Regions from separate parts of the Nocardioides candidus genome, predicted to be linked through region 1. Evidence: predicted binding sites of a transcription regulator. Region 1 holds the regulator's gene; the other holds the start of a gene.
What was found. Region 1 encodes LexA, which represses DNA repair genes until DNA is damaged. Its sites were predicted from a motif close to TCGAACANNTGTTCGA; they were not measured.
Positions count from the first base shown of each region.

Region 2: the regulator LexA is predicted to act here: its motif matches at 2,207-2,222, upstream of ACAX67_RS19830 (SAV_6107 family HEPN domain-containing protein).

Region 1 is NZ_JBGGWC010000001.1:1,064,516-1,068,799, forward strand. Features, by position in the region: gene ACAX67_RS05245 (ATP-dependent DNA helicase) at 1-236, shown strand, start outside; gene ACAX67_RS05250 (MXAN_6640 family putative metalloprotease) at 233-1,819, opposite strand; gene lexA (transcriptional repressor LexA) at 1,867-2,577, opposite strand; gene ACAX67_RS05260 (LysM peptidoglycan-binding domain-containing protein) at 2,815-3,159, shown strand; gene ACAX67_RS05265 (PKD domain-containing protein) at 3,311-3,739, opposite strand; gene ACAX67_RS05270 (DUF6318 family protein) at 4,075-4,284, opposite strand, start outside.
Region 2 is NZ_JBGGWC010000005.1:90,480-94,763, forward strand. Features, by position in the region: gene dinB (DNA polymerase IV) at 1-932, opposite strand, end outside; gene ACAX67_RS19825 (methyltransferase domain-containing protein) at 948-1,682, opposite strand; gene ACAX67_RS19830 (SAV_6107 family HEPN domain-containing protein) at 1,716-2,138, opposite strand; gene ACAX67_RS19835 (hypothetical protein) at 2,293-2,727, opposite strand; gene ACAX67_RS19840 (YbaK/EbsC family protein) at 2,762-3,235, shown strand; gene ACAX67_RS19845 (phytoene desaturase family protein) at 3,249-4,284, shown strand, end outside.

The sequences.
Region 1 (4,284 bases):
GCGGCAACGGCTTCATGCAGGTCGCTGCCACGCACGCGGCGCTGCTGCTGGCGCAGGGCGCCGGACGGCTGATCCGCACCACGAGCGACAAGGGCATCGTGGCCGTGCTCGATCCGCGCCTGGTCACCGCCCGCTACGGCAGCTTCCTCAAGGCCAGCCTGCCGCCGATGTGGACCACGACCGATCCGGCCGTGGCGCGCAAGGCGCTGGCGCGGCTGTCGGGATCCACCGCCTAGACGCGCTGCGCCTCCGCGACGACCGACTGGTGCTGGTCCTGGTCGAGCGGGCGTCCGTTGCAGGTCCACTTGGTGCCGACCTCGCAGTTGTAGCGGGCACTGCCGTTGACCACGGTCACCTCGACCGCCTTCACCGCACCGGCGCCGAAGTCGAAGCTTCCGGTGTAGTCGCCGGCATCGGTGAGCTCGACGACGGTGGTGCGGACGCCGCCGGTCTCCAGCAGGACGCGAACGAGGGCGGCACTTCCGCGCTCGACCGGCGCGAGGTCCAGGCTGAGCGACAGGTGCCACCGCGGCCCGGTGTGACTGGGCTCGAACCGGTACGACGCCGAGGTGAGGTGGTCCTCGGCGAAGCCCAGCGCCTTGCGCGGCTGCGTCGGGCTGAGGGTCGTGCTGCCGTTGAGCCGGGTCGCGGGGTAGAGCCGCCCTTCGTCGTACCAGCGCCTGGGGTGGAGGTTGTCGGCCGCCATGCGGAGGAGCTGCGTGCGGAGGTCGGTCCCCTTGTCCGCCAGGGCCGCCTCGATCGCGGCCGTCGCGTAGAGCGCCGGCGCGGTCGCGGTCGCGGCGTCGGCGTTGCGCCACATGGTGCGCACCAGGATCGGCAGTCCGGCCTGCGCCTGCGGGAAGTGCTCGGTGAGGTGGCGGAAGAAGATCCAGGCGCCGTACCAGTAGCCACCGCGGAACGTGTCGAGCGGCAGGCCGGGCTTCCCCATCGGGCCGTAGGGCAGGTATCCGGTGTTGTCGTTCACGGCGTCGAAGACCTCGTCCTCGGCCCAGGTCGCCGTGGCCTCCATGAACCAGGCGTCGGCGCCGATGTCGTAGCCGAACTGGACGGCGTGGAAGTACTCGTGCGCCGCCGTCACCTGCATGTTCTGGGTCGACGTGTGCCGCGGGAACTCACGGTGGCTGTAGTCGTTGTCCAGCACGCAGTAGGCCCAGGTCGCGCCGTGCCGCGGCAGCGACGAGGCGTCGGTGGTGCAGTAGCCGTAGAGGCCCTGGTTGCCGATCTGGGCGAGGTAGATGTCGGAGCGGCCGTCGCCGCCACGGGTGCCGTCGCTCATCGGCCGCCGGTAGCCGGCGTCGACGTAGCGCTGGTGCACGCGCGTCATGGTGGCCAGCACCTTCTCGACGTAGTCGGGCCGGTGGTCGCCGTCGCGGTTGCGCCGCGGCACGCCGTTGACGGCGTCGTCGGCCTTCGTCACGTAGTGGACGCACACCGTCTTCGAGCACATCCTGCGCACCGACTTCGTGGTGTAGCACGACGCGTCGGGGCAGCGGTTGGGGTTGGCGGTCGGACGGGAGAGGTACGTCGACGCCTCCCGCTGCTGCGCGGGCGGAAGCGCGCTCCGGAGCAGTGCCAGGTCGCGCAGTGCCAGGGTCAGCTCGCCGCTGTCGGTCCCGAGCGTGCTGTCGAGGCCGTCGTCGAGCAGCGAGGTGACCTTGTCGAGGGCGGCCTCGGCACGGGCCGCGCGGTGGGCGGTGTGCCGCGGATCGGTGCGTTGCGGGTCCGCCGCGGCGTGCGCCGTGGGCGCGGCGAGCAGGGTTGAGCACAGCAGCAGGGCGAGCGAGCCGAGACGGAGCATGTCCCTGACTCTATGTCGCGCCTAAACGGCCCGACGAACCGTGACCATCACATGCGGCGCAGGACAGCGGTGACCTTCCCGAGGATCGTGGCGTTGGTGCCGTCGATCGGCTCGAAGGCGTCGTTGTGCGGCAGCAGCCAGACCTTGCCGTCCTTGCGCTGGAACGTCTTGACCGTGGCCTCGCCGTCGATCATGGCGGCGACGATCTCGCCGTTCTCCGCGGTGGGCTGCTGGCGGATCACGACGTAGTCGCCGCTGCAGATGGCCGCGTCGATCATCGACTCGCCGCTGACCTCCAGCAGGAAGAGCTGGCCGTCGCCGACGAGCTGGCGGGGGAGCGGGAAGACGTCCTCCACGCGCTCCTCGGCGAGGATCGGTCCGCCGGCGGCGATCCGGCCGACGACCGGCACGTTGGTGGGCACCGGGTTGCTGTCGCCGTAGCCGGTGATGTCGTGGGTGCTCTGCATCGACTCGGGCAGCACGACCTGGAGGGCGCGGGGCAGGCTCGGGTCCTTCTTCAGGAAGCCCTTCTCCTCCAGCACGCGCAGCTGGTGGGCGACGCTCGAGGTGCTGGTCAGGCCGACGGCGCTGCCGATCTCGCGCATGCTCGGCGGGTAGCCGCGCTGGTCGATGCTGTCCTTGATGTGCTGCAGCACGCGCTGCTGGCGCGGGGTGAGCCCGGTCGCGTCCGGGGGTCCGTCGGGCAGCTCGCTGACCTTCTTGCCGCGCGCCTGGGTGTTCGCCTGCTTGTCCGCCATGTCGCCGACGGTAACGCCGATCACGCCTCGGTTTCAAACATCTGTTCGAACCGGCGTGTCGCGACACGCCGTCGAACATCTATTCGACCAGGTCCTTGATCCGTTCGAACCTTTGTTCTAACCTCGTACATGTGTTCGATCGAACTGTTGATCGAACGGCCCGGCAGGTTTCTGTCGGACCCCCTCGCTGAACTTCTCTCGAACACACCGACCAACTCTTCCCCGGAGGTCACACCGATGAGCACCCTCACCCTCGCCCCGCACGTCAGCTACAGCCGCCCGACCAGCGTCCGCCTCACGCGGCGCGGCCGACTGGTGGTCTTCGGCTTCGGCGTGCTCCTCGCCTTCGCGCTCGGCGTGTGGTTCGCCGCCGGCTCGGTCGCGACCCAGGAGGCCGGTGTCGAGCAGGTGCAGGTCGTCACGGTCGCTCCCGGCGAGACCCTCTGGGACATCGCCTCCGACGCGGTCGACGTCACCGGTGACGGCGACGTGGCCGGCATGGTCGCCCGCATCAAGGACATGAACAGCCTCGACTCGAGCGTGGTCTACGCCGGTCAGGACCTCCGCGTCCCCACTGAGTGACGCTCGTCGAATGACCCCACGGTTCTACAACTGAATACTCCGTCCACGCACCGACCCGCGTGGACGCACCAAGGCGGCCCAACTGCCCGGGCCCCCTTAGGGGAAGACGAAGGGCGGACCCACGACCCCGGGTCCGTCCTTCGCTCCGTTTTCAGCTGCCGTAGCCCACGAGCGTCGGCCGCGCCTCGATCGCCCGCAGCGCCACCGACCCGCCGGGGATGGTGACGCTGCCCGGCACGGGTTTCCACCCCTGGCCGCCGACCCGGTAGTCCGCCACCCAGGTGGTGTCCACCGCCGGCGCGTACCTCCCCGTCCGCAGGTAGCTGTGCGTGATCGACAGCCTCGGGTACGGCGCTCCCGGCTCGTCCGTTCGCAACGAGTCGCCGTCGCCGAAGCGCCAGGTGTAGGAGTCGACCCGGATCCGCAGGTCCACCCGTTGCCCGAGGAGCCTCACGGTGCGATCGAGGGTCTGCTCGTGGGTGAAGAAGTTGGTGTCGAAGTTGACCAGGGTCTTCCCGCCCGGGGGCTGGACCGAGAGTGTCGAGGGCGGGAGGGGGATGCGCCGGAAGGCGGTCGCCACGAGGCCGCCGGTGACGGCGGGTGCGGCGTCGGAGGGACAGGAATAGGTCTCCCACAGGAGATCACCGGTTGGGGATTCAACCCACGAATGGGTCTTGATCGTGCCGTCGGCGCAGGTGAACTGCCCAGTACACACACTTTGGCAGGCAGATTGGGAGTGAAAGGTCCCGGTCGTTGAAGTGCTGGCGCTCCCGGACGTTGAGGTTCCTGCTGCATCGTCGTGCACCCAGACCCCAAACTGTCCGGGGCCCGATCCGACGTCGGCGCCGTCGTCGGCAAAGGCCGGACCGAGGCAGCACGCGGCGAGTGCGGCGAGCGCCGCGACGAACCATCGCATTACAGGAGCTCCACTGTCGTCACACTCCACGTACCTCGGACCAGGGCGACAGAGACCAGCCACTTTGCCGGGCCGCCCTTGAAGGTTCCGTTGAGGTTGCCGGCACCGACAGTTCGCTGCGTCTTCACAAGCGTGTGGGTGACCACAGCCCAGTGCTCGGGATCGGAAGACACCGGCTTCAGCGCCACAACCCTGTAGTTGCCGCCGAC
Region 2 (4,284 bases), on a different contig from region 1:
CGGAAGTCGCTCCAGCGCACGGTGATCGCGACCGTGCGGCCGACCTTGTCGGCGGAGCGCAGACGCGCCGACACCCGCGCGGAGAGGCGCAGGACCTCACGGGCGAGCACCGCACGGTCACGGGTGTCGGCGTGGAGGGTGTGCTGGGCCCCCATGCTGCCCTCGGGCGTGCCCTCGCCGAACCCGAACGTCCCGGCCCCGCCGGGCGTGAGCTCGCTCCGGTCGGCCCCCCACGCGAGGGCGTGCAGGTGGCCACCGAGGTGGCCGCCGAGCATCCGGCGCAGCTCGCTCACCGGGAGCCTCGCCACGTCGCCCACGGTCAGCAGCCCGAGCCGGTGCAGCCGCTGCCGCGTCGCCTCGCCGACGCCGTAGAGCTCGCCGACGTCGAGCGGGTGCACGATCGCGGCGAAGTCCGCCGGCGCGATCACCAGCACGCCGTCGGGCTTCGCCCGCCGGCTCGCGAGCTTGGCCACCGAGATGGCGGCGGCGATGCCGACCGAGCAGGTGATGCCGTGCTCGGCGCGGACCCGCGACCGGATCCGCTCGGCGATCACGGTGGGTGGGCCGAACAGCCGGGTCGCGCCGCGGACGTCGAGGAACGCCTCGTCGAGCGACATCACCTCGACCACCGGCGTGAACTGGCGGAAGGTCTCCATGATCGCCCTGGAGACCGGGCGCAGCACGTCGAAGTCGGGCGGCACCTCGACCAGCCGCGGGCAGAGCCGTCGCGCCTCCCCGCCCGACATGCCGGATCGGATGCCGTAGCCGCGCGCCGGGTAGTTGGCCGACAGCACCACCCCGCGGTGTCCTCCGCCCACCACGACCGGGACGTCGTGCAGCTCCGGGAGATCGCGGATCGCCACCGACGCGTAGAACGCGTCCATGTCGACGTGGAGCAGGTGCGGCGCGGGCCTCGAGGACGCCGGGGTCACCGGCGCGGCCTCGGCCTAGTGGGCCAGGAGGTGGACCTGGGTCGCGAGCGGGAGGTACTCCGGCCGCTCGGCGACGGCGCGCTCGAGGTCAGCGAGAGCCGAGGCCGCGCCGGCCTCCTGGTCGAGGAGCGAGCCCGGCACCAGGTCGGTGAAGACCCGCACGGCGTGCACGGCGGCCACCGTGAAGCCGGCCTGCTCCACGAGCGCACTGATCTCGGGAGCCGTGAAGCGGCGGTTCGTGCGACCGGGCCGGCTGCCGCGCTCGGGCACCTCGTCGCCGTCGAGCAGGGTGAGCGCCTCGCGCAGGTGGCCCGCCATCGCTCGCGCGACGACCGCCGCGTGGCGCTGACCGACGAGGATGCTGACCGTGCCGCCGGGCCGCAGCACCTTGCGGATCGTCGCCAGCGCCTCGCCGGCGTCGACCACCTCGAGGAGCCCGTGGCACAGCACGAGGTCGGCACTCTCCGCACCCACCACGTCGAGCAGGCCCGAGACGTCGCCCTGGTGCCCCGCGACCTCGACGCCGACCTCCAGGGCGCGTCGGGACAGCGCGGCGAGAGCGTCGGGGCTCGGGTCGACGACGACCACCCGGTGGCCCGCCTGGGCCACCCGTACGGCGAAGCCGCCCGTCCCGCCACCGATGTCGACGACGTCACAGGGCTCGCCGGAGAGGACGGGGCCCAGCGCATCCCACACGACAGCGGTGCGCACGGACCCCGGACGCTCCCCGGGCCGCTCTCGGGAGACCATGACGTCCACACTAGTGGTCCCACCGCAGGGAGCTCAGCCCGCCGCGCGCCCGGCCAGCTGCTCGCCCAGCGGGACGTGCGGGGTGAGCCCCAGCGCCTGCTCGACGACGGCGAGGAAGCGGTCGGCGTCGCGGACCAGGTCGTCGGCGTCGCGCTCGCTGACCGCTCGTGTGGAGCCGGACTCGGCGGCCGCGCGCTTGGCCGCACCCGCGGCGAAGAACGTGGCCCACTCCCCCAGCTCGGGCGCCACCTCGGCGAGCAGGACCCAGGCGTTCTTCTGCGCCCGGCGCCGCGGCGCGGCGGGCCGCGCCCGCGCCGCGAGCAGTGCGGCCGCCGCACGCAGCGCGGCCACGTGGGCGCAGGCATAGCGCTCGGCGACGTCGCGCGAGGCGACCGCCTCGCTCAGGCTTTCCGCCGCACGGAGGAGGTAGGAATGCGTGGTCGCGGGAAGGTGCATCGCTGGCTCCTCGGTCGGTGGTCGATGACCGGCGGGGCGGGGTCGGGGCCGTCTCCGTCGGGTCGTGTTCGAACATGTGTTCGAACAATTCCAAGGTACACCCCACCCCCGACACGAGGTCAAGGCCTCGTGCGGAGGGCGCGGGAGCCGGCGGTCAGGCCTCGTCGAGCACGCGGCAGTGCCGCCGGCTGTCGGGGTGCAGGAGAAAGACGAGGGTGACCGCGCTGACGACGGCCGCGGTGATGATGAGGCCGCGGAAGAGCGCCGGCGGCGTGGTGCGCACGGTGGCCACGGCCGCGACGACGATGCCGATCGAGATCAGGCTCAGCGCGTGGCGGGCCCAGTTGTGGCCCGCCCGCATCAACGGGATCAGCGTCAGCGTGGTGATCGCGATGACGCCGTACAGGACGAGGATGACGGGCACGAAGTCCAGCGGCTGCACCGTGCTGTCGCCCGAGCGGCCGGGAGACCAGGCGTCCTGCAGGTCGTCGCGGAACGCGACCACCAGGACCGACACCACGAGACCGGCGGCCACCTCGAACCACAGCAACCACGTTGCGAAGTCGACCGACGCGGGTCGCTTGCCCATCCATCCTCCTCGACCGTGCCCTAGGGTCACACCCATGTCGGCCGACCATCCCTCGATCAGCCGGTTCCGCGCCGAGCACGCGCGACGCGGCGGCACTGGCGAGATCGTCATTCTGCCCGATGCCGTCCACACCGCCGCACTGGCCGCCGCGGCACTCGGCTGCGAGGTGGGCGCGATCGCCAACAGCCTGCTGTTCGACGCGAGCGGCTCGCCGGTACTGATCCTCACCTCGGGCGCTCACCGCGTCGACACCCGACGGACCGCCGAGGCGGTCGGCGCCGAGCGGCTCGACCGCGCGACGCCGGAGTTCGTGCGGGAGCACACCGGCCAGGTCATCGGCGGCGTGTCCCCCATCGGCCACCCCGCGCCCGTGCCGACGTACCTGGACTCCTGGCTGCAGCGCTACGACGTCGTGTGGGCCGCCGCCGGTCATCCGGCGGCGGTGTTCTCGACGACGTACGACGAGCTGCTGCGCCTCACCGGCGCCGACCCGATCGACGTCGAGTGACGGAGGGGACGCCGTGAGGATCGTCGTCATCGGAGGCGGCCTGGGCGGCCTGGCCTCCGCCGCCCGGCTCGCCAAGGCCGGCCACGAGGTCGTGCTCGTGGAGACCTCGCCGACCCTCGGCGGTGCCCTCGGCACCGTGACGGAGGGGGGCTACAGCTGGGACGGGTCGGCGACCTCGACGCTGGTGCCGGCTGCGCTGCGCGACCTCTTCCGGAAGTCGGGGCGCCCGTTGGAGACCGAGCTCGGCGGCGACCTGGAGCCGCTCGAGGTGATCACCGAGCACCGCTTCGAGGACCGCACCTCGGTGCGGGTGCCCGGCGGGTCCCGGGCCGCCCAGATCGAGGCGTTCGACGAGCTGGGCGACGGGCTGGGCGAGGCGTGGGTGCGCCACGTCGACACCTACGCCCCCGTCTGGGACGTGCTGCGGCGCCACTACGTGGAGGTGCCCTGGGACCCCCGCGACCTGCCGAAGGACCTGCACTCGCTCCTCTCCACCCGCGAGACCCTGCACAAGCGGCTGCGCCGGGACTTCCGCGACGACCGGCTCGGGCTCGTCGCGGGTCACCGCGTCGTGGCCGAGGGTCACGACCTGCGCAACGTGCCGGCCTGGGCGGGCGTGACCACCTACCTCGAGCAGTGCTTCGGCGCCTGGCGGGTGCCCGGCGGCATGGGCCGCCTCGTCGAGCTGCTGACCCGACGGCTCGAGACGCGCGGCGTCACGGTCCTGACCGACACCAGCGCGCGCGACCTGGTGGTCCGCGACGGCAAGGTGGTGGGCGTCGCGGTCGACACCGGCGAGATCGAGGTCGACGCGGTCGTGGTCGCCATCGACCCGCGGCGGCTCCCCGCCCTCGCCCCGCTCGTCGAGCGCACCATGCCGGCGATCCCGCCCGTGGTCGCGCACATCGGCCTCGTCGGCGAGGTGCCCGACCTGCCCGCCGAGCTGGTGCTGCACGCCGACCCGCTGATCGTCGTCCGCACCGGCGGGACCGCACCCGAGGGCGGCACCGCGTGGACCCTCCACGGCCGCGGCAAGCTGGCCGAGGACA